DNA from 4 places in the Buttiauxella sp. 3AFRM03 genome. Region 1 is predicted to be linked to each of the others. Evidence: predicted binding sites of a transcription regulator. Region 1 holds the regulator's gene; each other region holds the start of a gene.

The links. Region 1 encodes Fur, which represses iron uptake genes when iron is present. Its sites were predicted from a motif close to ATAATAATGAGAACNACTATCAA; they were not measured.
Region 2: D8682_RS04300 (TonB-dependent siderophore receptor) is a predicted target of Fur. The motif match lies at 4,679-4,701, and genes of this name have one in related genera.
Region 3: ftnA (non-heme ferritin) is a predicted target of Fur. The motif match lies at 5,199-5,221, and genes of this name have one in related genera.
Region 4: bfd (bacterioferritin-associated ferredoxin) is a predicted target of Fur. The motif match lies at 2,918-2,940, and genes of this name have one in related genera.

What each region holds. Positions count from the first base shown of each region.
Region 1 covers NZ_CP033076.1:1,603,608-1,611,631, forward strand. The annotation lists gene pgm (phosphoglucomutase (alpha-D-glucose-1,6-bisphosphate-dependent)) at 1-31, opposite strand, end outside; gene seqA (replication initiation negative regulator SeqA) at 57-599, opposite strand; gene ybfF (esterase) at 794-1,570, shown strand; gene ybfE (LexA regulated protein) at 1,706-1,987, shown strand; gene fldA (flavodoxin FldA) at 2,140-2,670, shown strand; gene fur (ferric iron uptake transcriptional regulator) at 2,957-3,409, shown strand; gene chiQ (ChiQ/YbfN family lipoprotein) at 3,499-3,828, opposite strand; gene chiP (chitoporin) at 3,876-5,273, opposite strand; gene glnS (glutamine--tRNA ligase) at 5,747-7,414, opposite strand; gene nagE (N-acetylglucosamine-specific PTS transporter subunit IIBC) at 7,594-8,024, opposite strand, start outside.
Region 2 covers NZ_CP033076.1:650,117-658,140, forward strand. The annotation lists gene D8682_RS04280 (SH3 domain-containing protein) at 1-264, shown strand, start outside; gene D8682_RS04285 (hypothetical protein) at 324-1,277, shown strand; gene D8682_RS04290 (protein kinase) at 1,317-2,702, shown strand; gene treA (alpha,alpha-trehalase TreA) at 2,848-4,542, shown strand; gene D8682_RS04300 (TonB-dependent siderophore receptor) at 4,754-6,931, shown strand; gene D8682_RS04305 (amino acid permease) at 6,986-8,024, opposite strand, start outside.
Region 3 covers NZ_CP033076.1:884,136-892,159, reverse strand. The annotation lists gene D8682_RS05540 (glycosyltransferase family 4 protein) at 1-99, shown strand, start outside; gene D8682_RS05535 (hypothetical protein) at 102-509, shown strand; gene D8682_RS05530 (DUF4832 domain-containing protein) at 549-1,943, shown strand; gene galE (UDP-glucose 4-epimerase GalE) at 2,082-3,098, opposite strand; gene D8682_RS05520 (hypothetical protein) at 3,198-4,121, opposite strand; gene D8682_RS27325 (hypothetical protein) at 4,211-4,339, opposite strand; gene ftnA (non-heme ferritin) at 4,562-5,059, opposite strand; gene yecR (YecR family lipoprotein) at 5,279-5,623, opposite strand; gene D8682_RS05505 (RpiB/LacA/LacB family sugar-phosphate isomerase) at 6,014-6,652, shown strand; gene D8682_RS05500 (hypothetical protein) at 6,758-7,024, opposite strand; gene D8682_RS05495 (MFS transporter) at 7,098-8,024, opposite strand, start outside.
Region 4 covers NZ_CP033076.1:3,419,220-3,427,243, forward strand. The annotation lists gene fusA (elongation factor G) at 1-1,566, shown strand, start outside; gene tuf (elongation factor Tu) at 1,640-2,824, shown strand; gene bfd (bacterioferritin-associated ferredoxin) at 2,975-3,169, shown strand; gene bfr (bacterioferritin) at 3,242-3,718, shown strand; gene D8682_RS27470 (A24 family peptidase) at 3,702-4,214, opposite strand; gene rpsJ (30S ribosomal protein S10) at 4,601-4,912, shown strand; gene rplC (50S ribosomal protein L3) at 4,944-5,573, shown strand; gene rplD (50S ribosomal protein L4) at 5,584-6,189, shown strand; gene rplW (50S ribosomal protein L23) at 6,186-6,488, shown strand; gene rplB (50S ribosomal protein L2) at 6,506-7,327, shown strand; gene rpsS (30S ribosomal protein S19) at 7,344-7,622, shown strand; gene rplV (50S ribosomal protein L22) at 7,636-7,968, shown strand; gene rpsC (30S ribosomal protein S3) at 7,986-8,024, shown strand, end outside.

The sequences.
Region 1 (8,024 bases):
CCGGTTGTCCTGCACGAGGGTGGTTAGCCATTGGCCTTTCCTTCTGACGCGAGGTGTTAGATTGTGCCGCAAACCTTTTCAATCAATTCCGCAGGGAACTGCATTGATTGCATGATGTGTTCAATCATGCTGCATTTACGACCCGTATTGGTGTTAGTGATAACCCAGTATGGCGTGCCCGGAACATGCTTTGGTTTGGTCTGGTTGCCATTTTGCAGCAGCGTTTGCTCATTACCTGCAAAATAGACGCGCGTCCGGCCATGCAGCGACTCGGTCGCTTCACCAAAAGCATGTGCGTCGAGGGTATACAGAGTAGAAAGCACCATCATGAAACGATTGACGGCTTTCTTTTGCTCGGCATATTCATCTGACAACAGTAATTCACGAACCGCACGTACGCGATCGCGAGCTTTGTTTACGGGTTTGGCTTCCGGAGCAGCAGCTGCTGCCGTCTGGCCGGTAGTTACTGGTGTAGCAGGAGATTGACCGGCGGTAAATTTCAACATGCGCCGTAAAATATCGGACGCGCTTTCACCAATGTGCTGCGTGTGGCTGGCAATATAGCGATAGAGCTCGTCATCAACTTCAATTGTTTTCATCTTAATCCGGTGCGGTATCTTTTCTGAATTCAAGTTGTTGGGATTATATGTACATATTCGCACAAATCCCAACCTCGGGTAGCGCCAAACTTATGTCACACCACAAAGTCAGACTAAACTGGAAATTTGCGGCACTGCGGCAGGATGCCGTTATGATACCCTAACCTCACGAAGTAAAAAAAAAGAACTTTGCCATGAAATTGAATGCTCGCCTGCAAACTGCGCAACAATCGACTAGTAATTCCCCCATCGTCCTAATCCACGGCCTTTTTGGTAGCCTTGATAACCTGGGCGTGTTGGCCCGCGACCTCGGGCAAAATCATACGTTGCTGCAAATCGATCTGCGCAACCATGGTTTATCGCCCCGTAGCTCTGAAATGAACTATGCCGCGATGGCGCAGGATGTGGTTGAAACGCTCGAAGAATATGGCTTTGAAAAAGCAATCATTATCGGCCATTCCATGGGCGGTAAAGTTGCGATGGCTCTGACAGCTATTGCACCTGAGCGCATTGATAAACTGGTGCTGATTGACATTGCACCGGTGGATTATCAGGTACGCCGTCACGATGAAATTTTCGCGGCTATTAATGCAGTCAGTAGTAGTGGAGCGAAAACACGTCAACAAGCCGCTATGGTGATGCGTGAGCATCTGAACGAAGAAGGTGTGATTCAATTCTTGCTGAAGTCATTTGCTGACGGCGAGTGGAAGTTTAATGTTCCGGTATTGTGGGAACAGTACGAGAATATTGTCGGCTGGCAAGCTATCCCAACCTGGAATGAACCGGCACTGTTTATCCGTGGTGGTGCATCGCCTTATGTTGACGAATCACACCGCGAAACGCTGCTTGCGCAATTCCCTCAGGCGCGCGCTCATGTGGTTGCCGGTGCCGGACACTGGGTTCACGCCGAAAAACCTGATGCTGTTTTGCGCGCAATCCACCGTTTTATCGACGCAAGTACAGCAAACTGATTAAAAACAAACCGACTGGCTGTTAGATGCAGCTAACGCGTTGGCGCGCAAGCCATGCTGATGTATGATTGCGCGCTAAAATGCGCCAGAGCACCCCGCTCCGTGCCACCTGAATTCCCTGTCAGTAGTCTAATCATGGCAAAAGAACAAACGGACCGTACTACATTAGATCTGTTCGCGGACGAGCGTCGCCCCGGGCGGCCAAAAACTAATCCGCTGACGCGTGATGAGCAACTGCGTATCAACAAACGCAACCAGCTCAAGCGCGATAAAGTACGCGGCCTGAAGCGAGTGGAACTGAAGCTCAATAACGATGCAGTAGATGCACTAAATCATCTGGCTGAAGCGCGCAATATCAGTCGTAGTGAGTTGATTGAAGAGATTCTACTCGCGCAACTGAAGCAGCATCTCAGTTAGTTGAAAGGCTATATGCCCGGAATACGATGTTGCAGTCTGTGCACAACAGGCTGATAGCAGTTTCCGCACCGCAATGTGTTCTGCTATGATTGCCCTATCTGTGGCCAATTAGCAGCCACCATACCATTAAGTATCAAGAGGTTATTTTACTCATGGCAATCGTAGGCATTTTTTTCGGCAGCGACACTGGTAACACCGAAAATATCGCGAAGATGATTCAAAAACAGCTCGGTAAAGACGTTGCTGAGGTGCATGACATTGCTAAGAGCAGCAAAGAAGACCTGGAAGGCTTCGATATTCTGCTTCTCGGCATTCCAACGTGGTATTACGGTGAAGCGCAATGCGACTGGGATGACTTCTTCCCGACTCTGGAAGAAGTTGATTTCAACGGCAAACTGGTCGCCCTGTTCGGCTGTGGTGACCAGGAAGACTATGCAGAATACTTCTGTGACGCATTGGGCACTATCCGTGACATCATTGAGCCACGCGGTGCTGCTATCGTCGGTCACTGGCCAACGGCGGGCTACCATTTTGAAGCCTCTAAAGGTCTGGCTGACGACGATCACTTTGTCGGTCTGGCTATCGATGAAGATCGTCAACCAGAACTGACTGCTGAACGCGTTCAGAAATGGGTCAAACAAGTTTCTGACGAGCTGAACCTGGCAGATATCATCAACGCCTGATTCTGGATGTGACGCAGCTTTTAAACGGGTTGCGTCACATTGATAGATTATTCCGATTAAAATAATCGCTACAAATTTTTAACTTTTCGGTTTGTCCCTGTACAATGACCCCCTGGCTAAATAGCTAACAAGGCAATTAAATCGCGACTCAGCCGCCATTTTTTAGCTTGATTATGAATAATACTTGCGGTTTCCATTTAGAATCTGCAGTTCTATAATGAGACGCATTCATCTTAACGCTCACCCTGAGTCCGAGCGATCCGTTAAGCAACAGGACAATTTCCGCATGACTGACAATAATACCGCATTGAAGAAGGCCGGCCTGAAAGTCACGCTTCCGCGATTAAAAATCCTTGAAGTGCTACAGGGTCCGGTGAACCATCATGTCAGTGCGGAAGACTTATACAAACGTCTGATTGATATGGGCGAAGAAATTGGTCTCGCCACAGTTTATCGTGTACTAAACCAGTTTGATGATGCAGGCATTGTCACTCGTCACAACTTCGAAGGCGGCAAATCCGTATTCGAGTTAACTCAACAACATCACCACGACCACCTGATTTGCCTGGACTGCGGCAAAGTTATTGAGTTCAGTGATGATTCAATTGAATCTCGTCAGCGTGAAATCGCATCACGCCATGGCATCCGTCTGACCAACCACAGCCTGTACCTTTACGGTCACTGCGCTGAAGGTGATTGCCGTACCGACGAGAATGCACACGAAATCAGCGAAAAGTAATCCGCATATCTGACATTCTGAACCAGATGTCAGGTATAAAAAAACCGGTGAGGAAGCTCACCGGTTTTTTTATTGCCTGAATTCACAGATTACTTGTTGTTCGCACGAATCTCTTGCCAGATTTTATCGCACTTGGCTTTTACCGCCTGGTCGTTACCAGTACGAGTGGCCTGAATACAGTTTTGATAATCCAGGGTGCGCACCGTTTCTTTCTTCGCAAATTCCTGGTGTTCCTTTTCCTGACCCAGCACGTTTAACACGCTCTGACAGGCCTGAATTTTATCAGGATTCCCTTCTGCGGTATTGATACAGGCGCTATAGGCTTGTTTCAGTTTTGTATCTTCCGGTGCCGTTTTAGAGGGTTGTGCGCAGGCGCTCAAACCTAAAGCCATGACCGTAACCAAAATGATTTTTTTCATGCTCGATATCCTTTATAAAACCGGGCGCTTTCACGCCCGGAATCGAATCAGAAGATGGTGAACGGTGCGATGACGATGAATTTCACGTCACGCTCATCCTGGAAGATGTTGCCGTAACCACCGCCCCAGCTTGGGATGTCGGAGTGGTTGTCGTATTGAGTGAAGTGCAGTTTGAACAGAGTGCCTTTCGCGCGCCCATCCTGAATGGTGTACAACGCATCAAGGCTGTACGCCGATTCTTTCAGGCGATTGTCAGCATCGTAGTAACCGTCAGTGGTTGGTTTAGAGCTTGGTTTTGCATCCCATGCGTAAACATACGAAGCACCTACAGCCCAACCAGCCAGATCCCAATTGCTCAGGTCATACATGGCACCCGCGAAGATGGCTTTTTCACCATTGGCGTTGAAGTCAGAACGGTTATCCCACCAGATATCCAGACGACCGTTTGACGATGCGTAAGTTGGGGTCATACGTTGCAGGAAGTAGCCCTGCTGGCCATCAGCCTTGACCATGGTACCTTCGAGCCGCAGGTCAACCTGGCCCACTTTGTAGCCGAATGTCAGAGCCTGCAACCATGCGGTGCCGTCATACAGATCGTTAACGCTGCCATCAGAGACTTTGTCACGCGAACCGTAGAACTGGTAGCTGGTAGACAATGGGCTGCCAGCTACATCAAATTTGTAGCTTGCTTTAGTGAAGTATTGGTCGATATACCCTTCTGCCTGACCGAATGCCGCTTCAAGAATCAGATCATTTTTGAAGTCATACTTCGCGCCCAGCGAGTGCAGATACTCAACTTTGGTGTTCTTATCGTTCTGATAGAACTTGTCCATCTCCAGGTGCCACGGAGCTTTATACTCATTGGTCCACATGTAGGAGAAGCTCAGAGCACCAGCATCGGCATAATCAAAGTTTGCCCCGGCTTCAGCGCCCTGGTAAGTACCAGGCATGAAGCTCCAGTGTGGCGCTAATAAAGATTGCCCTGTTGGCTGGATGTAACCCGCACGGGCCCAAACCGGGCCGTATTTGAATTTAGCTGCGGCTTTATAAAGGCTTATACCGCTCTTATCGCCGGAATAATCTTCATCGTAAGCTTTGTTTGAAGAGGAAAATGCGATTTCATTCGGGTGGCCGCTGTCGCCATTTTCTGCCATTTCGATAGCAGTAAAGGCGGCGATATCCAGACCAAACATGTCAGCAGCATAACCGGACTGGAAGTCCAGATTGGCGTTCCAGGTAGCGTGAGAAAGGTTAGTTTCATATTTATCTGTCGTAACATCTTTACGGTCACGTTCACGCTGCCAGTAATAAACACCACCGGTCAGTGTTGAATCATCAAAAAAACCTGCTGCACTTGCCTGAGGGATAACAACCAGTCCAGAAAGAGCCGTGACGCCTGCAATAGCAAGGGCCAGCGCACTACGTTTGCCACTAAACGTACGCATATAAAATTCCTCTTTGACGTATAAATAATCGCCGGACGTTAAAAGACGTCAGATAGCGAAAAAAGTAAAAATGCCTAACGGCTAAAGCGGTTATAAATATTTTCCCGCATTTACTGCTCCCCATAAGACTATTTTTCGCGACGCGAATTATCAACGACTTTGTAAGAGTTCATTCCGATATTATGACAGAGAGCACATAATTCATGAGTATTTGTAACAAAAATCAACTGTGGAATTTTATGTTTATAAATCAACAAATATTGATATAAACCACCATATGAGAGCGCTCACATGATAAAAGAAAGGATTTATTATGTTCCGAGATTGACCAGCCAGAGAATTCCCAGGGAAATATAAATAACATTAATTCGCATCGCGAATGTAAGTAAATATTTAATCCTGTGATTATTAAGCAAAAAAAAACGCCGCGATTTGCGGCGTCTTTGTTACATATTGACTGCGTGTATAACTAATTACTCGCCTATTTTGGCCCAGGTATCACGCAAACCAACGGTGCGGTTAAACACCAGTTTTTCCGCAGTTGCCAGACGGCTATCAAGGCAGAAATAACCTTCACGCTCGAACTGATACGCTTTGCCTTTCTCAGCATTTTGCAGGCTTGGTTCGACGAAACCTTGCTTAATCACCAGAGACTCTGGGTTGATCGTTGCCAGGAAATCTTCCGCCGCACCTGGGTTAGCCACGCTGAACAGACGGTCGTAAAGGCGAATTTCAACTGGCAAGGCGTGTTCAGCACTTACCCAATGAATAACGCCTTTTACTTTACGGCCATCAGCCGGGTCTTTACTTAATGTGTCCGGATCGTAGGAACAATGCAGCACGGTGATATTCCCGGCTTCATCTTTCTCAACACGATCGGCTTTAATCACATAAGCATTACGCAGGCGGACTTCTTTGCCCAACACCAGACGCTTGTACTGCTTATTCGCTTCTTCGCGGAAGTCAGCACGATCAATGTAAATCTCACGGCTGAACGGCACCTGGCGGCTACCCATTTCTGGCTTGTTCGGATGGTTTGGCATGGTGACCATTTCCACTTCGCCCTGCGGGAAGTTTTCAATAATCACTTTCACCGGATCGAGCACTGCCATCGCGCGCGGGGCGTTTTCGTTCAGGTCATCACGAATACATGATTCCAAAGCAGCCATTTCAACGGTGTTGTCTTGTTTGGTCACGCCAATACGCTTACAGAACTCACGAATAGAACCGGCAGTGTAACCACGACGACGCAGGCCAGAAATGGTTGGCATACGTGGGTCATCCCACCCTTCCACTACTTTCTCAGTCACCAGCAGGTTCAGCTTACGCTTAGACATGATGGAGTATTCGAGATTCAGGCGAGAGAACTCGTACTGACGCGGGTGCACAGGAATAGTGATGTTATCCAGCACCCAATCGTACAGACGACGGTTGTCCTGGAACTCCAGCGTACATAAAGAGTGAGTAATACCTTCCAGCGCATCGGAAATGCAGTGCGTGAAGTCGTACATCGGATAGATGCACCACTTGGTACCAGTCTGATGGTGTTCAGCAAATTTGATGCGGTAAATAACCGGATCGCGCATCACGATAAATGGTGATGCCATGTCGATTTTCGCACGCAGGCACGCAGTGCCTTCAGCAAATTCACCGTTACGCATTTTCTCGAACAGCGCGAGGTTTTCCTCGACGCTACGATCGCGGTATGGGCTATTTTTCCCAGGTGCGGTCAATGAGCCGCGATATTCACGGATCTGCTCTGGAGTCAGTTCGTCAACATACGCCAGACCTTTATTGACAAGCTCTACAGCATAGTTGAACAACTGATCGAAATAATCGGAGGAGTAGCGCACATTGCCAGACCAGTGAAAACCAAGCCATTCAACATCGTGCTTAATTGAATCTACGAATTCGATGTCTTCTTTTGCTGGGTTAGTGTCATCGAAACGCAGGTTGCACTGCCCTTGATAATCTTGTGCGATACCAAAGTTCAGGCAGATGGATTTTGCATGGCCGATATGCAGATAGCCATTTGGCTCTGGCGGAAAACGGGTGCAAATGCTGGTGTGCTTACCATTAGCCAAATCTTCATCAATAATCTGGCGAATAAAGTTAGTTGGGCGGGCTTCTGCCTCACTCATCGCGGGTTCCTCTGTGCAAAAACTTCAGTTATCGGCACATGATCTTATAAGCAAGCGTCGGAAACAACCTTTTGTTGAATAAATAAGGGGATCGGGAAGGGTCAAGCTGGGGCAATAAAAAAGCGGCTGGAGAAAATACTCTCCAGCCGCTAAAGGCACAATCTATGACTCAGGAGCGATTATTTGCCTTTAATTTCGTACAGAGGCGTTTGCCCCGCAACCACTGAACCTTGCGCCTGAATAACCAGACCGCTGTAGTCATCAATGTTGCTGCAAACAACCGGGCTAATCATGGAGCGAGCATTTGCGTTCAGGAAATCAAGGTCCATTTCCAGAATCGGCTGGCCTGCAACCACTTCAGCCCCCTCTTCTACCAGACGAGTAAAGCCCTGGCCGTTCAGTGCGACAGTATCAATGCCCATATGGACAACGATTTCTGCACCTTTTTCGGTTTCCAGACAGAACGCGTGGTTGGTGTTAAAGATCTTAACGATAGTACCGGCAGCTGGCGCGACAACCATTTTCTCGGTTGGCTTAACAGCAACACCATCACCTACTGCTTTGCTGGCGAAGGCTTCATCTGGAACTTGTTCCAGAGCAACCACATCAC
Region 2 (8,024 bases), 950 kb from region 1:
GTCAGCACCCTTGATAATGGGCAAAGTTACACCGTTTTGGGGCAAGTCGAGAATAATTGGCTGGCCGTTGCGCAGCAGGATAAACAGGAAATGTTGGGTTATGTTCCTGCACGTGCGCTGGTGAAAAGTGAACTGTATGCACAAACGCTGAAAAAAGATCGCCCTCGTCCACGCAAGGCCACCAAAAAAACCACCTGCGTTGCGGTCGATGGCAGTAGCAAAGCCTGCCAGAATGCGAACAGCGGCACCTGGATCATTGATTAACTGTCGACGTTTTACGTCATACCTTGTTGTTTAAAACTGTTCGGCTAAGAAGGATTTCTATGAAACTCTGGCTTTCGAGTCTGGCGCTACTGCTGGCATCTACTTCAGTGTGGGCGGCTGGTAACTATCGTATCGTCCAGTCTCCTTCGCAAAAGCTGGATGTCTGGATTGACGATGTGCAAAACAACACGCCGCAAAGCTGGTGTGCGCAAGAACTTCCCCTGCGAATCGTCGCCAATGGCGATAAAAATCCGGCGCTGCTCAATGTTTTTATGCCACGTCTGGGAACACTCCTGGAAAGCCAATGTAGCGCGGTGCAAATAGTCAGTTGGCGGATGGAAGATCCACAGGGTCAAGCACTCGCGGTTGGCACTGCGAGCAGAAGCAGCGACTGGACGGTGATTATCGCGCCGGTTGTTTCCAGCGAACTCAACACCCAACCCGCTCGCGAAGAAAACTCACCGTTAGCGGACCGCACGCCGTGGCAGGAGTTTACGCTGCAAGACGGCTGTCATTTGCGCACTTTCTGGCAGGGTGATGCTAATTCGTCAGCGATGTTTATCCCAAATGGTAAATGTGAAAAAGGCGGCTGGTTGAATGGCCACAGTGAAATCATTCAGAGCGGCGCTAAAGGCGAAACACGCAATGTGATGACCTTTGTGCATGGCTTCCCGGTCAGCGGATTAAGCGCCGATGCCGGTTCTGACAGCCTGCTGATTACCAGTCTCAATAACGAGCGGATGGTGGTCAGTAATGAACATGCTCCGCAGAGTTGGATGATTTTGCCTTATCACTCAGAGCTGAATGGCTGGAAAGCCACTGGCATGGTTGCCGTTGAAGTACCACGCGAACTGGCAGTAGATGAAGCCGCTATCCAGAAGCGTTTAAATATTGTGCGCAAAGTTTGGTCGGAGTGGCTTGCACCGGATACCCCTATCACCTTGTTGTTGATTGATTCCCTGCGTCCGCAATTGCGTGATCCAGCGGTTGGCGCATGGCGCTCCCAGAAGTAACCCTGAATTTTCGTCGATTTCGAGCAGAGTAAGGCCATCATGACTGATAAAGATTACAACTCCGAACTACCCGACGCTCTGCCGCCTGGCTTCCGTTTCGACGAGTTTGAAATTCAGCAAGTGACTGAATCCACCAATACTAACGTGGTGTATAAAGCGTGGGACCACCAGCTTGAGCGCCCGGTCACTATCCGCGAATTTATGCCGCGTGCGCTGACGGTACGCAGCGATAATATGCAGCTGGTGTTACGCAGCAAGCAAGACAGCCAGGCGTTTAATGTCGGAATGAATCGTTTTGTGCAGTCTGCTCGCCAGCTCGCACAATTTAACCACCCCAATTTGCTGCAAGTGTTTAGCTTCTGGACACAAAACGAAACCGCCTATGCGGCGACACGCTACTCCAACGGCGTAACGCTGGCTGAATTGCATCAGCATCAGCCTGAAGTGATTAATGAAGCCTGGATTCGGCGCATCTTGCCGATGTTGTGCGGAGCGCTGGCAACATTACACGATGAGGGGTTTATCCATCGTGACCTGTCGTTAAGAAGCATTCAAATTCAGGATAACGGCGCGCCTTTGCTATTGAATGCTGGCGCTCCGCGTCCAGGAAAAACCGAAAATGGCGATGAGATTAAAACGCCACTCAATCCAGGTTTTGCGCCGCTTGAACAATATGCTGATGACCTCGAAAACCGGCTCGGGCCATGGACGGATATTTACGCACTGGGGGCGATTCTCCACACCCTGATCACCGGCACTTGTCCACCGGCCAGCGTTACCCGCACCATTCAAGACCCGTGCGTGAAGCTGGCAAAAAATCGGCCTGAAGGTTATTCCCATAGCCTGTTGCAGGCGGTGGATAACGCGCTGGCGTTAAAACCGGAAGACCGCCCGCAGTCTATTGCAGAATTTGCGGCGCTGGCGGACATGCCGTTAAGTGGTATCAACGGCGCGGCACCGTTGAAACAGCCTGGCACCATGCTGGTCGCGGTGGAAGATGCGGAAATCACCCCACTCTCGCCGTTCAAAAAACGCTACAAACTGCCGCTACAGATTGCCGCCAGTTTACTGGCAGGCGTGGCGATTGGCGGTTTCATTTTTAATAACAACGCCCCTTCTGTTTCTACTACCCAGACGGCCAAAACCGACAAACCGGTTGCGGAAAAAGCGGAAGCTGCCGGGACTAAAAGCGTGGTGCCTGTAGCGGATGGCGCGATAGCGCGCATTTATGTGCGCATGAATGATGGCGAACAACTGGATGTTAATGGCAAGGCCGAAAAAGTGACACAGGGCGCCAATGGTTATGGCTTCCTGCAACTGCCTGCGGGCCAATATGAGCTTACGTTGCGTGATAAAAATCTGTCGCGAAGCATGACGTTATCGGTTGAAAAAGCGGGGACATGGTTGGTCAATCCGCAAGGGTAAATGGACGTTTAGCCAGGCGGTAAATTATCTGCTTTATCAGATTATGAGACATCTCCCGTAGCACTAGCCAGAAATTCGGCTAAGGTTTTCATAGGGTTGATCGCGGTAAACTTTCGCCGCGGTAGCCTGTAAAGGAGAACGATTAATGATAAATCCTGTTTTGCGCCGTCCTCGCACGTTATTTTTTGCGATTCAAATAGCTATCGGTTGTACGTTCGTCACTTTGCCTGCCTCAGCCGCAGACAGCCTGCCACAACCGCCTGATGTCATCCTTGGCCCGCTGTTTACCGATGTCCAGACGGCAAAATTATTCCCCGATCAGAAAACATTTGCCGATGCGGTTCCCAAGAATGATCCGTTGATGATCCTTGCGGATTACCGCATGCAGCGCAATCAATCGAGTTTCGATTTACGCCATTTTGTCGACGTTAACTTTACCTTGCCAAAAGAAGGTAAAAAGTATGTCCCGCCTAAAGGCCAAACTTTACGCGAGCACATCGACGGTTTATGGCCGGTGCTGACGCGCACCACTGACAGCACCGATAAATGGGATTCGCTGCTACCGTTGCCGAAACCGTATGTGGTACCAGGCGGGCGCTTCCGCGAAGTCTATTATTGGGACAGTTACTTCACCATGCTGGGGCTGGCGGAAAGCGGCCACTGGGACAAAGTTCAGGACATGGTCGATAACTTCGCCCATGAAATCGACACCTTTGGGCATATTCCTAACGGCAACCGCAGCTACTATCTGAGCCGCTCTCAACCGCCGTTCTTTGCCTTTATGGTCGAACTGCTCGCCAGCCACAAAGGTGACGAAACCTACACCACCTATCTACCGCAGTTGAAAGCTGAGTATGCCTGGTGGATGCAGGGCAGCGATACGTTGGCAGCAGGCGCTGAAAACTTGCGGGTGGTGAAACTAAAAGATGGCTCGGTGCTAAACCGTTACTGGGACGATCGCGATACACCGCGCGCCGAATCGTATCTGGATGACGTGACCACCGCGAAGAACAACCCCAACCGCCCGGCGACGGAAATCTATCGCGATTTACGCGCAGCTGCGGCTTCGGGTTGGGATTTTAGCTCGCGCTGGATGGATAACCCGCAGCAACTGGGCTCGATTCGTACCACCTCTATCGTTCCGGTTGATTTGAACGCTCTGCTATTCCAGATGGAAAAGACCCTCGCGAAAGCAAGCCATGTGGCGAAGGACAGCGCAGCTGCCACGCAATATCAGCAACTGGCCGATGCCCGTCAAAAAGCCATCGAAAAGTATCTGTGGAACGATAAGCAAGCCTTCTATGCGGATTACGATCTCAAGAACCACGCGGCTCGTTCGCAACTGACCGCTGCCGCGCTATTCCCGCTGTATGTACATGCCGCTTCGAAAGATCGCGCTGAAAAAATGGCGGCCATCACCCGTTCGCAATTGCTGAAAACTGGCGGGCTGGCGACCACCAACCTGAAAACGGGCCAGCAATGGGACGCACCAAACGGCTGGGCGCCATTGCAGTGGGTGGCCACGGAAGGCCTGCAAAATTACGGCCATAACGATCTGGCAATGGAAGTCACCTGGCGCTTTATGACCAACGTGCAGCAAACCTATAACCGCGAGCAAAAACTGGTGGAGAAATATGACGTATCCACCACGGGTACCGGCGGTGGCGGCGGTGAATATCCGCTGCAAGATGGATTCGGCTGGACTAACGGCGTCACCTTGAAAATGCTCGATTTGCTGTGTGGCAAAGAGAAACCGTGTGATTCCACACCGGACAAATTGCCTTCTGCAACACCGGGGCCGGTGAAAGAGACGATTCAGCCTGCTAGTTCTGCGAAGTAGTTTTCCCTTCACCCTAACCCTCTCCCGAAGGAGAGGGGATTGTCTGGTTTTCGCCTTGTCCTTCCCCTTCTCCTGGGGGAGAAGGACGGGATGAGGGCGCCCGCTCCCCCGCCAAAATTGGCACTTGAAACAAAAAACAATAACGATAATAATTCGCATTCAATTTATTAGCACAAATAGCTAAATCAATACCTCCTGGGAATATAACTAAATGAAACTGGCATTTACAGTAAAGCGCTCTGCTTTACTCTGCGCGCTGGCACTCGCGGCACCCACTTACGCATTGGCAGAAGACACCGTCGTCGTTACCGCCTCCCCCGCACAAACCTCCACCAGCCCAACCGAAGGTTACAGCGCAACGGTCAGCCATGGAGCAACCAAAACCGATGAGCCGCTGATTACTACCGGTCAATCGATTTCGGTGATTACCCGCCAACAAATCGAAGACCAGGGCGCGCTCACCGTCAACAACGCGCTAAATTACACTCCTGGCGTATTTACCGGCTTTGCCGGTGGTGCAACGCGTTATGACACCGTGGCTTTGCGCGGTTTCCACGGCGGCGACGTCAATAACACCTTCCTCGATGGCCTGCGCCTGATGAGCGACGGCGGCAGCTACAACGTGATTCAGGTTGACCCGTGGTTCCTCGAGCGAATCGATGTGATTAAAGGGCCATCGTCGGCACTTTATGGCCAAACCATACCAGGTGGACTGGTAATGGAAACCTCAAAGCGCCCGCAATTTGTCGAGGAAGGCCACGTTCGTGCGATGTACGGTAATCACAACACCAACGGCAGCGCATTTGATTACACCAATGCGATTAACGAAGAATGGGCGTATCGGATTATTGGTTTAACCAAAAACAGCGACACTCAGTACGAGAACACGCGGGACGAACGTTATGCGATTTCCCCGTCCCTGCTGTGGCAACCCGGCGAAAATACCTCGCTGTTGCTGCGCGCCTATCTGGAAAAAGATCCATCAGGCGGATTCCACGGCTCGGTTCCGGCTGATGGCAGTATTTATTCATCCACCGGGCGCAAACTCAGCACCGGTTTCTCTGACGTCGAACCGGGCAATGACGCTTTCAAACGCCACGAGCAAATTTACAGCTACGAGTTTGCACACAGCTTTAACGATGTGTGGGCGTTCCGCTCCAACGCCAGTTATACCCACTCGAACGTCAGCCTGAAACAGGCTTACCAGATTGGTTGGGCAGACGTGGCGCATGACGAACTGATGCGTTATTACAGCGGCGAAACTTCATCACTTGACGCTTACGCCATGGATAACCAACTGGAAGCCGATTTTGCAACTGGCGAGCTGGATCACAAAGTGGTGCTCGGCGGCGAATTCCATAAGTTCACCAACAATTTGTCCGATGACTCCGCTTACACCACCAACCTCAACCCGTGGACGGGTGAGTCTGGCGGCCCTGGCGGTTTCTATTATTACGACCCACGCGATCCCACGTATTCCACCATCAATCAGGGCCTGCTGACCAAAGCCGGTAAACGCCAGTATGAACAAACGGGTGTCTATCTGCAGGATGATATGCAGTGGAATCAATGGCACATGACGCTTTCTGGCCGTTACGATCACATCGTGACCAAGAGCCATATTGTGGCAGATGCCATTGATAGCGTCGTCACCGATAACCGTACTGACGATCACTTCAGTGGCCGCGCATCGTTGCTGTACGCATTCACCAATGGGATATCCCCATACATCAGCTACAGCCAGGCCATCACGCCGCAGGTTCTGCCGGATGCCGAAGGCAAGCTGCTGAAACCGACCACCGCTGAACAGTATGAAGCCGGGATGAAATACCAGCCGCTGGGTACGGCGGATCTCTACACCCTCGCCCTGTATGACCTGACGCAGAAAGATGTCGGGAACCGCGTGGTTCAGGGCAGTTACTATGAGCCAGCGGGTAAAGTTCATTCGCAAGGTGTTGAGCTGGAAGCACATTCTCAGTGGCATCCACGTTTCTCGACCGTTGCCGGATACACTTACAACAAAGTGCGCTTTAAAGATGCCATCGACGGTAACGATGGCAACACGCCATACGTCACACCAGATCAGATGGCCAGCCTGTGGGGAATGTTCAAAGCCGACTTCGGTATTAGCCTGGGTTCAGGTATTCGCTATATCGGCAAGCAATGGGCGGACAATGAAAACACCCTGCGCGTGCCTTCTGTAACGCTGCTTGATGCAATGGTGCGTGCTGAGATGGGGGCGTGGACGCCGTCACTGAAAGGTGCCTTCGTGCAAGTTAACGCCAATAACCTGACGGGCCGTGATTACGTTGCGGGTTGTTACGGCACAGGTTACTGCTACAGGGGCGCGGAGCGTTCTGTGATTGCTACTGTGGGATATGATTTTTAATCAGTGAAGTGGGTGTCGGATGGCGCAAGCGCCATCCGATATTTATTTGACCTTTTACTGAGTGACACTCCCGGCAATCTTCACGTCAGTCTTTACACCCTGCTGTTTTTCCAGCGCGAGTTGCGCCAGTGGCGTATCCGCTTCATAACGCCCTTTCGCATCGAGAGTTTTCTCGTATTTGTTGTATTTCCACCAGGCATAGCCGAGGAAAATAACCAGACCGCCAACGTTATAAAACACAATGGTCATAATGCTCGCCCCCGTCGGGAAGGTTGAAGCAATAAACCCGACGGTGAAAATAACAATTAAGACGCTAACAATAGCGATGCCCTGCATTCGCGAACCCATGCGGAAATCTCGGTTCACTTCATCGTATTTCAGGCGCAAGTTCAGGTAAGCCAGCATGATAAACAGCGGTGGCAACATTGACGCTGCTGCCGTCATGTTAATCAGGGTGTTCATCAACTCCTGCACGTTACCCGAACCAATAGTTGGGATAAGCATCAACGGAATCACAATCAAGAACTGAATCCAGGCCGCGCGAGTCGGTACGCCATGCTGGTTCAGGCTAACCGTTTTCGCACCAAAGATACCTTTCGGGATCTCAGTAAAGAAGATTTTGACCGGTGCCGCCGTCCACATCAGCAAAGAACCAAACATGGCAGTGAACGAAACAATTCCGACAAAGCGATTCATCAGTACCACTGGCAGGCCAAAGTGTTGCGCCAGGCCGCCAAATACCTGAACCGTGCCACCGGTGTAGTGCAAATCAGCCTGGTGGACAAAGACGTTAATCAGCAGCGATGAAACGGTATACAGCACACCGATAAACAGCCCAGAAAGAATGATCACTTTGACGAACGCTTTGCTGCCGCCCTTAACGTCATTGACGTACACCGCCACGGACTCTGCGCCACCCGCAGCCTGGAAAATCCACGCAATAATGCCGAGGAACGCCCAACTAAATTGCGGAGTAATGGCCTGCACGTTAATTGGGTCAGCCGGTTCAACGCCGCCAATCACCGCAGCACCTGCCAACACAATGTAGGAGAAAGTGAGTAATAACATCAGCGTAGAAGTTACTGACGTCATC
Region 3 (8,024 bases), 720 kb from region 1:
AGTGCGGATTACAGCAAATTTCTGCAAACCTACGACTGGCGTGAGATTGCCAGGAACACGGTAAGTGTCTACCATTCAATAGATAAATCAATAGGTTAAATTTGACGAACTCTACTCGACGCCCAATCGTCATCGACAGATTCTATGAAGTGCTTGATGAACAAACTCAGGCGCAGCTGACTGCTGAGCAAAAGCAGGAGATAGAGAACGCGATCGTTTCTATCACGCTCTCGTCGCACCATCGGATCGATATTCGTAAAAGCTTTCCCTTTTTTGGGACGCGCTACTACATGGTCTTTTTGTTGGGAAGTGATTTACGCAAACGGTTACGTAAAGAATCGACGCTGGTGCGTATCGTTGTGACGTTGCTGATTCTTTGTGGCGCAGTTTTCGCCATTTTGTGTCTATTCTTAACTCTCTACATGATCAAATCCGCTGTGGGAATCGACCTGTTTCGTAATTTCCACGTCGGGATTTGGGATTGGTGGCTCAGCTTGCGAAGTAACTGATCCTGGGAAGTTAACGCCCCAACAGAAGCAGGAAAGACTATGAATATGAAAACGTTAGTTTCACTGATGTGCATGGTTTTTCCGGGGGCGGTAATCGCCGTACCGACGACAGTTGTAACGCCAAAGGCACTGTCAGGCCCCATCACCAATCCCGGAACGGGAATCGCCAGCTTTCATCAAGGTTTTGGGCAACAACTGACGCCCGCGCAATATCCTGATACCGGGATTGAATACGAGCGTTTTTATTGGTCTGAGCTTGAGCCGGTAGAAGGGCAGTATAATTTTGCACTGGTCGATGATGCTTTCAGGTTTGCGGCTGCGCATCAACCGGCGATGAATGTCGGATTGCGGGTTATGGTTTTGGATGGCCCCGAGAGCGGGAGCAAAATCCCTGACTGGTTGATCAGAAAAGGGGTGAAAGGAGTCTGGACACCCGATAGAAAAACCTTCGCGCCGAATTTAGATGACCCTATTTTTCTTGAATACAGCCAGCGCCTGCTGAATGCCTTCGGTAAACGCTACGACGGTAATGAAAATCTTGCTTACATCGATATCGGCATGGTGGGCTCCTGGGGCGAATGGCATAACAGCAACTTCCCTTCCTTGCCGCCCCTTGAAGAACGCTACACGCCAGCCCAACTAGAAAAGTACGTTAAAATGCACTTCACAGCATTTCCTAAAACGCCAAAAATTATGCTGATTTCCGGTAACGAAAATCTCGCGAGTGCAGTGAGGCGAGGTGCAGGCTGGCGTGCTGACTGTCTGGGGGACTGGCGGAACTTTTCCACAACCTGGAATCTCATGGAAGATGATTATCCTCCGCGCTTAGAGGCAGCCCAGGCGGCATATTCCGGCTTTAACGATGCCTGGAAACGCTCGCCGATAAGTTTTGAGATCTGCGGTCATATGACGGAATGGAAAACAGTACAGCACTATACCCGTGAAGAAGTGCAACGAACATTTGACTGGGCCATAGAGAAACATGCCAGCACGATTAATCTGAAGTCGAGTGAAGTGCCGGTGATGTATCGAGCCATCGTCGATAATGCGCTGACAAAACTGGGTTATCGTTTCCGTTTAGTCTCGTTAAGCCATGATTCTGTGGTCACCAGAGGCAGTACCCTGACGCTGAATAGCCAGTGGGCGAATGATGGCATTGCACCGAGTTACCTGAAATATGATGTGGTGTATCGCCTGGTAAATAATACGAACAAAGTTATCGCCCAGGGGAAAACATCGGATGACATTCGCAGCTGGCTGCCAGGTGAGCGTTCACTGAGTTATCGTCTGTCACTGCCTGTGGCTTTAGCTAATGGGCAGTATTATATCGAGGTGGCGATGCTGGACTCTCAAGGCAAGGCGAGAATTAATCTGGCTAACGAAGGCAAACAGAGTGACGGTTGGTATCGGGTGTCGAAGGTCCGCGCTCAATAATATCCTTCATTCTTCAAGCTGCATCTTTGTTGGCTGCGTTCACGAGCCCGAATCACTTACTTTAGTAAGCTCATCGGGACTCGCTCTCTTGCCGCCGCGATGCAACTTGAATTATTGTGGGTATTGAAGCTATGACGGCTAAGAACCAAAGCCGTTCGGGTTATTTTTCTGCCAGTTCCAGGTATCACGCATCATTTCATCAAGTGAACGGGTCGCGATCCACCCCAGTTCTTGTTTGGCTAAGGAAGAATCTGACCAACATTCCGCCACATCACCCGGTCTTCTGGCGACGATTTGATAGTTAATTTTCGTTTGTGCGGCCTTTTCAAAAGCCTTAATCAGGTCAAGAACGGAATAGCCGACACCGGTCCCCAGGTTGATGGCTTTGAATGGTGAACCCTCAGCTTTATGGTCTAACGCCGCCAGGTGCCCGCTTGCCAGATCCAGAACATGAATATAATCACGAACCCCGGTTCCATCCGGCGTTGGGTAATCGTTGCCGAATACCGACAGACATTCGAGCTTTCCGATTGCCACCTGAGAAATATATGGAACCAGGTTGTTAGGAATACCGTTGGGATCTTCACCAATACGCCCTGAAGCATGCGCACCAACCGGGTTGAAATAGCGTAAGCAAGTAATGCGGAACTCAGGTTGTGCATGCGAAAAATCACGCAAAATCTGCTCAACCATTAATTTCGACGTCCCGTATGGGTTAGTCGTACCACCGACTTGGCACTCTTCGTTTAGTGGGACTTTTTCGGGGTTACCGTATACCGTTGCGGAAGAGCTGAAGATAAGGCTATTGACACCAGCGCGTAACATCTCATTGAGCAAAATCAGCGTCCCAACGACATTGTTCTCATAATATTCCAGCGGCTTTCTGACTGATTCGCCTACGGATTTTAAACCAGCAAAATGAATAACATCGGATATGTTGTGTTTTGAGAAGATCTCTTTTAGCGCTTGTTTGTCTAAAATATCGGCAACATATAATGTTGGTACTTTCCCGGTTAATTCTGTCACCCGCTCCAAAGATGTTTTAGACGAGTTAGAGAGATTGTCTATAACGACGACATCATCACCTCTTTCCAGTAATGCCAGAACGGTATGTGAGCCAATATAACCAGCACCACCAGTTACAAGAATTGCCATAGTATCTCCAGATTAAGATTACAAAATGCGCGTATTGATGTGACCCTCAGTCAAGTCGTTCAATAGTATCAGCAATCAACCAGCCATTCATCTGGTGTTTCAGGCAAAAAAATGCTTCCTGTATTTAACAAAACACTTAAAGAAAACCTTTTTTAACGGCGATAACAGGCTGAATGTCAAATTTTTAGTATCATAGGCAATATAATCATTTGTGAAATTTAAAGTATGAATACCTGCGCTTTGATTGATTGTTGGAACAATATTAGCAACAAGTTTCTCTTCAAAAATCAAAGGGCTTAAATGAACTATCTCTTTGATATAAACGGACTTACCATAAAAACCTAAATGACATTCTTGGGTTAGAATATAAAGTTTGTCATCGATGGAATAGGGGGTTCCAGCACCACGATGGTGGCGGTTACATAATGTTAATGAGGGTTTTATTTTTTCCCACTCACCGAATAAGCCCCTTGCTGTATGAATGACAATATCGTTATCCAGAGTCGTAGAAATAAGATAGTGGGTTCCCTCATGAGTGAAGAGAACATTATCGGTATATTCGACGTTGGAAAGTAATACTTTTACTTTTTCCCAACGACCAGGGAATTCAATAGATTGGAAAAGAATGACTTCCTTTCTCTCTGATGACTCCGGAATCATATACAGTTTGTCGCCAGAGCTAAACATAAAAGGAAATGACAGGTGACATTTCAAATCGTCAAAACCTTCCAGTTTGATATCTTCTAGCTCTTCCAGTTGGTTATTCAGAATACGGCACTTCAGGAATCCCTTAGAGTTCAGGAAACTAAATGCTTCATAGAAGACATACAGCTTATCGTCTTTTTCGATAATAAAAGGGTCGGCCTGGAAAGTGTATTTTTTATTAAGCAGTTGTGCTTTGGAATTGCTGAGAATATCCAGAGTATTATCAGGAAACGAATGTGTATCATTTTTAATGATCATGATGTCCCATGATTCATGGAAAAATAACTTTTTAATTAATTTATTGTTTTTGTTAAACATTTATCATCTTGTCCATGTTAGTAATCACCAGATGCAGGAAGAAAATGACAGGTACTATTTTAAATTATAAGTCATGCTTAAGGTTATAATTACGGTAAGAAATAGTTACCAAAGAGACGCAATGCCGCTTTCTGGCTAACTGCCGCCCGCTGAGTTGGGCTTAGCTGTCGCCGATAGCAAACAACGAAATGCTGCTGTTTTGCAGTATAGACGCTCATGCAATATTCGCCTTTCTTAAAAATGCCTATTTGAGGTTACAAGCGATCATGGCAAACTTTGCTGGGGAAAAGATCTTGATGAACAAATAGTTATCAGATAACTGAGGCGATTAATAAGATGCCTGACGAGAGAAAATCAGCGAGAGAATATTGAGGAAATCAAGAGATGATTTGGTTAATGAAAACCGGTAAACATAAGGCATGCTTACCGGTTAGCTATTATTAAGCTTGAGTATCTAGTGTAGAAAGTTCTTTATCAACGAAATACAAGCCTTCACCGCTTTTACCGACCAGACTTAATTTATCCAGCACAGATTTAAACAGTTTTTCTTCTTCATGCTGTTCAGAAACATACCACTGCAGGAAATTAAAGGTTGGGTAGTCCTGAGAGGTCATCGCCGCATGTGCCAGTTCATTAATTTTACGGGTAATTAACTGTTCGTGTTCGTAGGTGGCGTTAAACAGGCTATCCAGTGAATCGTAATCCTGGCCTGGTGCAGGAATTGCATTGATGCGCGGCAAGCTTCCGGTGTCTGTTAAATAAGCAAACAGGCGTTGCATGTGTTCCATCTCTTCCTGGGCATGGCGACGCAGGAAAGCGGCTGCACCTTCGAAGCTATGGTAGCTGCACCAGGCACTCATTTGTTGATAAAGCAGGGAAGAGTAAAGCTCAAGATTCATTTGTTCGTTAAGTTTTTCGATCATTTCAGCTTTAAGCATGATGCGCTCCAGGATAATCAGATAATTAACAATGGCGCTACTTTAATTTTATTATTTCTATAATGCAAAGGAATTGTTAATTATATTATTGTAATGAGAATGGTTGCTAATATTATTCTTTTTTATAAATGATAGCTTAATACTAATAAGAATGATTGTTATTTAATTAATAGGATTGAACAACAATTATTGCCCAACCCATATAGGCGTTAAGCTCAATTATTGTACGGCTATTTCATCTCTCAGGTATTTCTCCATTCCATTCCCCCTGCATTGGTACTCCAGTGTGACGGTTTGGTTCAGGCACAATGCGCCACTGGTCAGACTGCAGGTTTTGATCGGATCGCCATAAGGGAATGCCGCACTATACCCCCATTGTTGACACTGGTGGCTGGCAGCCGACTGAGCAACGTAGGTGTCGACTTTCGCTCTTTGTAATGGCGCAATATCAAACCCGAGACGAACAACACCTGCCACTTCGCTCCCTTTGATGGGTTGTGGCGTTTTATTCATGGTGCAACCGCTTAATAACGCAGCCACTAAAACTAAATATATTGTTTTCATCACGCTGAGTCTCAAAAGATATTTCTTCTTATTTTAGCATGCAGCCAAACAGAATATTACCAACAGTATAAAGCTGTGTAATTGCATTTAAGGTCAGTAATAACGCATCTCTTAACCTAAATTGCGGGCGTTTATCAAAGGGTAATTACTGTGGTATTCACCAACGGTTTTCAGAAGATTTCTGACAGCAAGCATGGGTGTGCTGGAGAGAGGTTTTGCGCTGGTGGTAAGCGAAGTGCGTAACCGGGCAAAACTCAGAAGTGTGAGCACCTCTTAATTTTTTAAAACAAAATTTCATTAAATTTGAAAGTATGTTTGCCAGATAGTATCGTTAAGGTATACCCAAGCTATTCACCGCGGGAAATCCCGTGACCCAATCAGGAGACGGAAATGAAAATAGCACTGATGATGGAAAACAGTCAGGCTGGCAAAAATGCAATCATTCTTAATGAGTTGCAAGCGGTTGCTGCTGAGAAAGAGTACCCGGTTTACAACGTCGGTATGAGCGATGAGCAGGATCACCACCTGACCTACATCCACCTCGGTATTATGGCCAGCATTCTGTTGAACTCGAAAGCCGTTGATTTTGTTGTGACCGGCTGCGGTACAGGTCAGGGCGCAATGATGTCTCTGAACATCCATCCAGGTGTGGTTTGCGGATACTGCCTGGATCCAGCCGATGCTTTCCTGTTCGCTCAAATCAACAACGGTAACGCGCTGTCACTGGCATTCGCTAAAGGTTTCGGTTGGGGTGCAGAGCTGAACGTCCGTTACATGTTCGAGAAAGCATTCACTGGCCGTAAAGGCGAAGGCTACCCAATCGAGCGTAAAGAGCCACAGGTTCGTAACGCGGGCATCCTCAACCAGGTTAAAGCGGCTGTAGTAAAAGAAAACTATCTGGACACCTTACGTTCTATCGACCCTGAGCTGGTGAAAACCGCGGTAACCGGCGAGCGTTTCCAGAAGTGCTTCTTCGAAAATTGCCAGGACAAAGAGATTGAAGCGTTCGTTCGCGAAATCCTTGCCTGATAATGATTAATATGAAATACGGCCAGTTTTTGCTGGCCGTATTTTTTTGCTTCAATACCGCCTAATTTCCGGCGCTTTACGCGCTATCTTTCTCAATTCCTATCATTACTTCCTGCTATCGAACTGATGCGACTGCATATCAGCGTGTTGTTGCGTCTGACGCGCGGCTTCAAGGTGTTCTGCATCCCAGCGTTGAAGGTTGATATCAGCTTGCGGCTCTTCGGGCCAGCGCTGTTGCACACCGTTATGCAGACTCGGTTTATGTAACGCAGGGAAGCTTAAAGAGGGGGAATGGACGCTGGGTTCGGCGGCAGTGACCTGAAAACTGACCAGCGATATAAACAGTATTAACCTTAATGTCATGTGTTTCATAACGGCCTCAACGGCACTCAATCTATAGCGTTAAGTATAATTGTGGCCCGAAACACTATGCAGACTTACTGCATTATTGCTTTTTGGAAACGCTGCTCCCGGCATTTTGCGGTAGCCGTAACAAGTCGACCAGCCCAAGCAAGCAAATCAGCGTAATCATCACAAATGAAATTTTAATCGGCATGCCGGGAATTGATGTGACATCAAACCATTGGCTGATTTTCTCGCCAAGGCGAATACCAATTGCGCCAAGCGTGATCCCCAGGCCTACCGACAACTGCGTCGCGGTGCTGAAAAGCGTATTGGCGTAGCTCATTTGCGCAGGTGGCACATCGGAAAAGGCCAGCGTGCTGATGCCGGTAAATTGCATTGAGCGGAACATGCCACCAAAGAACAGGATGGCTATCGTCAACCATGCCGCGGTGTGCGGCGTGAGAAATGCACACGCCAATAAAGAAGCGACGTTCAGCAGACCGTTAATAATCAGCAGTTTTTTGAAGCCTAACGCACGAATCAACGGCGTGGTGGCGGGTTTCATGGCGAGGTTCCCGGCAAATACGGCTAACACCAGTAAGCCCGAATGAAACGCGTCCATACCGAAACCGACCTGAAACAGCAGCGGCAATAAAAACGGTACCGCACTGATGGAGGTGCGGAATAGCGAACCGCCGTACATTGTCACGCCAAAAGTTTGCACCCTTAAAGCATCAAGACGAATCATCGGATGTTTGGCATGTTTAAAATGCCGCAGTGAAAACCATAACGAGGCGGCTTCCAATAGCAGCAGGCTGACGGTTGGCAACACATTCACCTGCGATTGCCCGAGCATTTCCAGCCCGTAGACCAGGCTAATCATCGCCACGGCGGTACTGGTAAAACCGATGCCATCAAACGGGCGGCGATCGTCATCATGAATATCAGGAATCAGCCGCCACGCCAGCGCCATTGCTATCAACCCAAGCGGTAGGTTGATATAAAAAATCCAGCGCCACGAGGCGTA
Region 4 (8,024 bases), 1.8 Mb from region 1:
GACCTGGTGAAAATGAAAGCCATCAACTGGAACGAAGCCGATCAGGGCGTGACCTTCGAATACGAAGAGATCCCAGCTGATATGCAGGAACTGGCCGAAGAATGGCGCCAGAAACTGGTTGAAGCCGCTGCTGAAGGTTCTGACGAACTGATGGAGAAATTCTTTGGTGGCGAAGAGCTGACTGAAGAAGAGATCAAAACTTCTCTGCGTAAGCGCGTACTGAACAACGAAATTATCTTGGTTACCTGTGGTTCTGCATTTAAGAACAAAGGTGTTCAGGCGATGCTGGATGCGGTTGTTGAATACCTGCCAGCTCCAACTGACGTTACTGCGATTAACGGTATGCTGGACGACGGTAAAGACACTCCGGCTGTTCGTCACTCTGACGACAACGAGCCGTTTGCTGCTCTGGCGTTCAAAATCGCAACTGACCCGTTTGTTGGTAACCTGACCTTCTTCCGCGTTTACTCTGGTGTGGTTAACTCTGGCGACACCGTGTTCAACCCGGTGAAATCAGCACGTGAGCGTCTGGGCCGTATCGTACAGATGCACGCTAACAAACGTGAAGAGATCAAAGAAGTTCGCGCTGGTGACATCGCTGCAGCTATTGGTCTGAAAGAAGTGACTACCGGTGATACCCTGTGTGATCAGGACAATGTGATCATTCTGGAGCGTATGGAATTCCCTGAACCGGTAATTTCTATCGCTGTTGAACCGAAAACCAAAGCTGACCAAGAAAAAATGGGTCTGGCTCTGGGTCGTCTGGCTAAAGAAGATCCATCATTCCGCGTATGGACTGATGAAGAAACTAACCAGACCATTATCGCTGGTATGGGTGAACTTCACCTCGACATCATCGTTGACCGTATGAAACGTGAATTCAACGTTGAAGCTAACGTTGGTAAACCTCAGGTTGCTTACCGTGAAGCGATTCGCGCGAAAGTTACCGATGTTGAAGGTAAACACGCTAAGCAGTCTGGTGGTCGTGGTCAGTACGGTCATGTTGTTATCGACATGTACCCACTGGAGCCGGGTTCGAATCCGAAAGGTTACGAGTTCGTCAACGACATCAAAGGTGGTGTGATCCCAACGGAATACATCCCTGCTGTTGATAAAGGCATCCAGGAACAGCTGAAGTCTGGTCCTCTGGCGGGTTACCCAGTAGTAGATCTCGGCGTGCGTCTGCACTTCGGTTCTTACCACGACGTTGACTCCTCTGAACTGGCGTTTAAACTGGCCGCTTCTATTGCCTTCAAAGATGGCTTTAAGAAAGCGAAACCAGTTCTGCTTGAGCCTATCATGAAGGTTGAAGTTGAAACTCCAGAAGAGAACACTGGTGACGTTATCGGTGACCTTAGCCGTCGTCGTGGCCAGCTGAAAGGTCAAGAATCTAACGCTACTGGCGTTCAGATTCACGCTGAAGTTCCGTTGTCTGAAATGTTCGGTTACGCAACTCAACTGCGTTCACTGACCAAAGGTCGTGCATCTTACTCCATGGAATTCCTGAAGTATGATGACGCGCCAAACAACGTTGCTCAGGCCGTAATCGAAGCTCGCGGTAAATAAACCCCGGGTTTTAAAAAACATTGATCCCGTGCTCTCTCCTTGAGGGGAGAGCGCAACAGTAAGGAATATAGCCGTGTCTAAAGAAAAATTTGAACGTACAAAACCGCACGTCAACGTCGGTACTATCGGCCACGTTGACCATGGTAAAACCACTCTGACTGCAGCAATCACTACCGTTCTGGCTAAAACCTACGGTGGTTCTGCTCGTGCTTTCGACCAGATCGATAACGCACCAGAAGAAAAAGCTCGTGGTATCACCATCAACACTTCCCACGTTGAATATGACACCCCGACTCGCCACTATGCGCACGTTGACTGCCCAGGGCACGCCGACTACGTTAAAAACATGATCACCGGTGCTGCTCAGATGGACGGCGCTATCCTGGTTGTTGCTGCGACTGATGGCCCAATGCCACAGACTCGTGAGCACATCCTGCTGGGTCGTCAGGTTGGCGTTCCTTACATCATCGTGTTCCTGAACAAATGCGACATGGTTGATGATGAAGAGCTGCTGGAACTGGTAGAAATGGAAGTTCGTGAACTTCTGTCTATGTACGACTTCCCAGGCGACGATACTCCAATCGTACGTGGTTCAGCGCTGAAAGCACTGGAAGGCGACGCGGATTACGAAGCTAAAATCATCGAACTGGCTGGCTTCCTGGATACTTATATCCCAGAACCAGAACGTGCTATCGACAAGCCGTTCCTGCTGCCAATCGAAGACGTATTCTCCATCTCCGGCCGTGGTACAGTTGTTACCGGTCGTGTAGAGCGCGGTATCGTTAAAGTTGGTGAAGAAGTTGAAATCGTTGGTATCAAAGATACCGTGAAATCAACCTGTACTGGCGTTGAAATGTTCCGCAAACTGCTGGACGAAGGCCGTGCTGGTGAGAACGTTGGTGTTCTGCTGCGTGGTATTAAACGTGAAGATATCGAACGTGGTCAGGTACTGGCTAAGCCAGGCTCAATCAAGCCGCACACCCAGTTCGAATCTGAAGTTTATATTCTGTCCAAAGATGAAGGCGGCCGTCATACTCCGTTCTTCAAAGGCTACCGTCCACAGTTCTACTTCCGTACAACTGACGTGACTGGTACCATCGAACTGCCAGAAGGCGTTGAGATGGTAATGCCGGGCGACAACATCAAAATGGTTGTTACCCTGATCCACCCAATCGCAATGGACGACGGTCTGCGTTTCGCAATCCGTGAAGGCGGCCGTACTGTAGGCGCTGGTGTTGTTGCTAAAGTTATCGCTTAATCGCTGATATCTTTGTATGAAAAAAGAGCGCTCAGGCGCTCTTTTTTTTTGCATTTTTTGCCGCTTATCACGTGCATCAAACAAGCGTGTGCTATTGTAATCATAACTATTCTCATTTACAATTTGCGCGTAATTTGAACGGGAGTACTTATGTACGTTTGTTTGTGTAATGGTGTTAGTGATAAAAAAATTCGGCAGGCTGTACGCCAGTTTCATCCACAATCTTTCCAGCAGCTTCGCAAGTTTGTGCCAGTGGGTAACCAGTGTGGCAAGTGCATTCGCGCAGCACGAGAAATCATGCAAGAAGAGCTATTGCAGATCCCAGAATTTAAAGAGATTGCCTAAGCCAGTCACTTTTTTTTGACTTACTCCGTGCTACATCTACGCTTCATGTAGTGGAAGCGGAGGGAGTAAAAAATGAAAGGTGATATTAAGATAATAAATTATCTCAATAAATTATTGGGAAACGAGCTTGTCGCGATCAATCAGTATTTTCTCCATGCGAGAATGTTCAAAAACTGGGGTTTAATGCGCCTCAACGAAGTTGAATATCACGAATCCATTGATGAAATGAAACACGCCGATAAATATATCGAGCGTATTTTGTTCCTCGAAGGCATTCCTAACCTGCAAGACTTAGGCAAACTTCATATCGGTGAAGATGTTGAAGAAATGCTTCAGTCTGATCTCAAACTAGAACTGGATGGTGCCAAAGATTTACGTGAGGCTATTGCTTACGCAGATACCATTCATGATTATGTCAGTCGCGATATGCTCATCCAAATTCTTACTGAAGAAGAGCATCATATTGACTGGCTGGAAACTGAATTGGACCTCATCTCTAAAATTGGTTTGCAGAATTATCTTCAGTCGCAAATCAAAGAAGGAAACTGAGTTCTTTAAACTGTGGGAAGGAAGTGCATATCCACCCTATAGAACCACCCGCTATCGCAAGGTTTGGTCCGAAAGGTAGCGGAGTGGTAGTCAGTAACACGTAATTCTTCCGATAAACTCGTGTTATTAATGCCCATATTAGACCAGTCATCGCTGCAGCAAATATAATCCAACCCAGACTTTGCCATCCATGCCATGCCCCTAGTGCAGCCAAAAGCTTCATATCACCGTGGCCAATGCCCTCGACCTTGCGCCAAAGAAAGTAAATCCAGTAAAGCATCCATAAAATCATATACCCAGCAATTGCACCTATTACACATTCCGACAAATGGTCAGTGGAAAAACAGACTTGATAAAGTAAACCAGACCAAAGCAGAGGGTACGTCAATCTATCTGGTAGAAGTAGGCAATGATAATCGACCCATGCTAAACGCAATAGACAGCCAATGTGCAGGCCAATAAAAAGGAATGCCGGAAGAGAAGGGACTATAAGCATCGTGGTTGACCAGTATCAGGCAAAATGAGTTTTAAAGCTAAATCAATGAACTTTGTAAAGCAAAATGGAGTTTGAAGAGTTACGTGTAATGTTCCGCAGAGAATATGCTAATCAGATCGTGTTACAAATTTTGTGGGAGGTGAAGTGCAACCAGATGCAAAAGATTGTTTAATTCGTATCCATGACTTGCTTAAGAAGCAGATTTACGTATAATGCGCGGGCCTGTCTTAATCGACGGCTGGCTCGATATGAGCCTGACAGCGAAGCTGCTGTCGACAATGTTCCCAATTGGGGAACTATGTATGAACGATTACACTCCCCCATCAATCGTAATGGGTGTGAGTAGTGATTTTTTTCGTCTATAAAATAATTGGAGCTATGGTCTCATGCAGAGCCAAAGAATCCGTATCCGCCTTAAAGCGTTTGATCATCGTCTGATCGATCAATCAACTGCGGAAATCGTCGAGACTGCTAAGCGCACTGGTGCGCAAGTACGTGGTCCGATCCCGCTGCCGACCCGCAAAGAGCGCTTTACCGTTCTGATCTCTCCGCACGTCAACAAAGACGCGCGTGATCAGTACGAAATTCGCACTCACAAGCGTCTGGTTGACATCGTTGAGCCAACTGAGAAAACCGTTGATGCTCTGATGCGTCTGGATCTGGCTGCTGGTGTTGACGTGCAGATCAGCCTGGGTTAATCAGGTCATTGACGATTGAGAGGTTGAAACAATGATTGGTTTAGTCGGTAAAAAAGTGGGTATGACCCGTATCTTCACAGAAGACGGCGTTTCTATCCCAGTAACCGTGATCGAAGTAGAAGCAAACCGTGTTACTCAGGTTAAAGACCTGGCTAACGACGGCTACCGTGCTGTTCAAGTTACCACTGGCGCTAAAAAAGCTAGCCGTGTAACTAAGCCGGAAGCTGGTCACTTCGCTAAAGCTGGCGTAGAAGCTGGCCGTGGCCTTTGGGAATTCCGTCTTGCAGAAGGCGAAGAGTTCACTGTAGGTCAAGACATTAGCGTTGAGCTGTTTGCTGAAGTTAAAAAAGTTGACGTAACTGGCACCTCTAAAGGTAAAGGTTTCGCAGGTACCGTTAAGCGCTGGAACTTCCGTACCCAGGACGCTACACACGGTAACTCCTTGTCTCACCGCGTTCCGGGTTCTATCGGTCAGAACCAGACTCCGGGCAAAGTGTTCAAAGGCAAGAAAATGGCAGGCCAACTGGGCAACGAACGTGTAACTGTTCAGAGCCTGGATGTAGTACGCGTTGACGCTGAGCGCAACCTGCTGCTGGTTAAGGGTGCAGTTCCGGGTGCAACCGGTAGCGACCTTATTGTTAAACCAGCTGTGAAGGCGTGAGGAGATAGCAATGGAATTAGTATTGAAAGACGCGCAAAGCGCGCTGACTGTTTCCGAAACTACCTTCGGTCGTGATTTCAACGAAGCGCTGGTACACCAGGTTGTAGTTGCTTATGCAGCTGGTGCCCGTCAAGGTACTCGTGCTCAGAAGACCCGTGCTGAAGTAACTGGTTCCGGTAAAAAGCCGTGGCGCCAGAAAGGTACCGGCCGTGCGCGTTCAGGTTCTATCAAGAGCCCGATCTGGCGTTCCGGTGGCGTAACCTTCGCTGCTCGCCCGCAGGACCACAGTCAAAAAGTTAACAAAAAGATGTACCGCGGAGCGCTGAAAAGCATTCTGTCCGAACTGGTACGTCAGGATCGTCTGATCGTTGTCGAACAGTTCTCTGTTGAAGCGCCTAAAACTAAGCTGCTTGCTCAGAAACTGAAAGACATGGCCCTGGAAGATGTGCTGATCGTAACTGGCGAACTGGATGAGAATCTGTTCCTGGCTGCGCGTAACCTGCATAAGGTTGACGTGCGCGACGCAGCAACAATCGATCCAGTTAGCCTGATCGCCTTCGACAAAGTCGTTATGACTGCTGATGCAGTTAAGCAAGTTGAGGAGATGCTGGCATGATCCGTGAAGAACGTCTGCTGAAAGTACTGCGCGCGCCGCACGTATCTGAAAAAGCATCTATGGCGATGGAAAAAACAAATACCATCGTTCTCAAAGTTGCAAAAGACGCGACCAAAGCAGAGATCGTTGCTGCTGTTGAGAAACTGTTCGAAGTTGAAGTTAAAGGCGTTAATACCTTGGTTGTTAAAGGTAAAACTAAGCGTCATGGACAGCGTATCGGTCGTCGTAGCGACTGGAAAAAAGCTTACGTCACCCTGAAGGAAGGCCAGAATCTGGACTTCGTCGGCGGCGCTGAGTAAGTCGGAGGAGAAAAACAATGGCAGTTGTTAAATGTAAACCGACATCTCCGGGTCGTCGCCACGTAGTTAAAGTGGTCAACCCTGAGCTGCATAAGGGCAAACCATTTGCTCCGCTGGTTGAAAAAAACAGCAAATCCGGTGGCCGTAACAACAATGGTCGTATCACTACTCGTCACATCGGTGGTGGTCACAAGCAGGCTTATCGTATTGTTGACTTTAAACGCAACAAAGACGGTATCCCGGCAATTGTTGAACGTCTTGAGTACGATCCGAACCGTTCTGCGAACATCGCACTGGTTCTGTACAAAGATGGCGAACGCCGTTACATCCTGGCCCCTAAAGGCCTGAAAGCTGGCGACCAGATTCAATCTGGCGTTGATGCTGCAATCAAAGCAGGTAACACCCTGCCGATGCGCAATATCCCGGTTGGTTCTACCGTTCATAACGTAGAAATGAAACCAGGTAAAGGCGGTCAGCTTGCACGTTCTGCTGGTACCTATGTGCAGATCGTTGCACGTGATGGTGCTTACGTTACCCTGCGTCTGCGTTCTGGTGAAATGCGTAAAGTCGAAGCTGACTGCCGTGCAACCATGGGCGAAGTCGGCAACTCTGAGCATATGCTCCGCGTTCTGGGTAAAGCAGGTGCTGCACGCTGGCGTGGTGTTCGTCCTACCGTTCGCGGTACTGCGATGAACCCAGTCGATCACCCACATGGTGGTGGTGAAGGTCGTAACTTTGGTAAGCACCCGGTAACTCCGTGGGGCGTTCAGACCAAAGGTAAGAAGACCCGCAGCAACAAGCGTACTGATAAATTCATCGTACGTCGCCGTAGCAAATAATTTTAGAGGATAAGCCATGCCACGTTCTCTCAAGAAAGGTCCTTTTATTGACCTGCACTTGCTGAAGAAGGTAGAGAAAGCGGTGGAAAGCGGTGACAAGAAGCCCCTGCGCACTTGGTCCCGTCGTTCAACGATCTTTCCTAACATGATCGGTTTGACCATCGCTGTCCATAATGGTCGTCAGCATGTTCCGGTATTTGTTTCCGACGAAATGGTCGGTCACAAACTGGGTGAATTTGCACCGACACGTACTTATCGCGGCCACGCTGCTGATAAAAAAGCCAAGAAGAAATAAGTAGGAGGAAGAGATGGAAACTTTAGCTCAACATCGCCACGCTCGTTCTTCTGCTCAAAAGGTTCGCCTTGTTGCAGACCTTATTCGCGGTAAGAAAGTGTCGCAGGCACTGGAAATTTTGACCTTCACCAACAAGAAAGCGGCTGTATTGGTCAAGAAAGTTCTGGAATCTGCCATTGCTAACGCTGAACACAACGATGGCGCTGACATTGACGATCTGAAAGTCGCGAAAATCTTCGTAGACGCAGGCCCAAGCATGAAGCGCATTATGCCGCGTGCAAAAGGTCGTGCAGATCGCATCCTGAAGCGCACCAGCCACATTACTGTGGTTGTGTCCGATCGCTGAGACTCTGGAGACTAGCAATGGGTCAGAAAGTACATCCTAATGGTATTCGCCTGGGT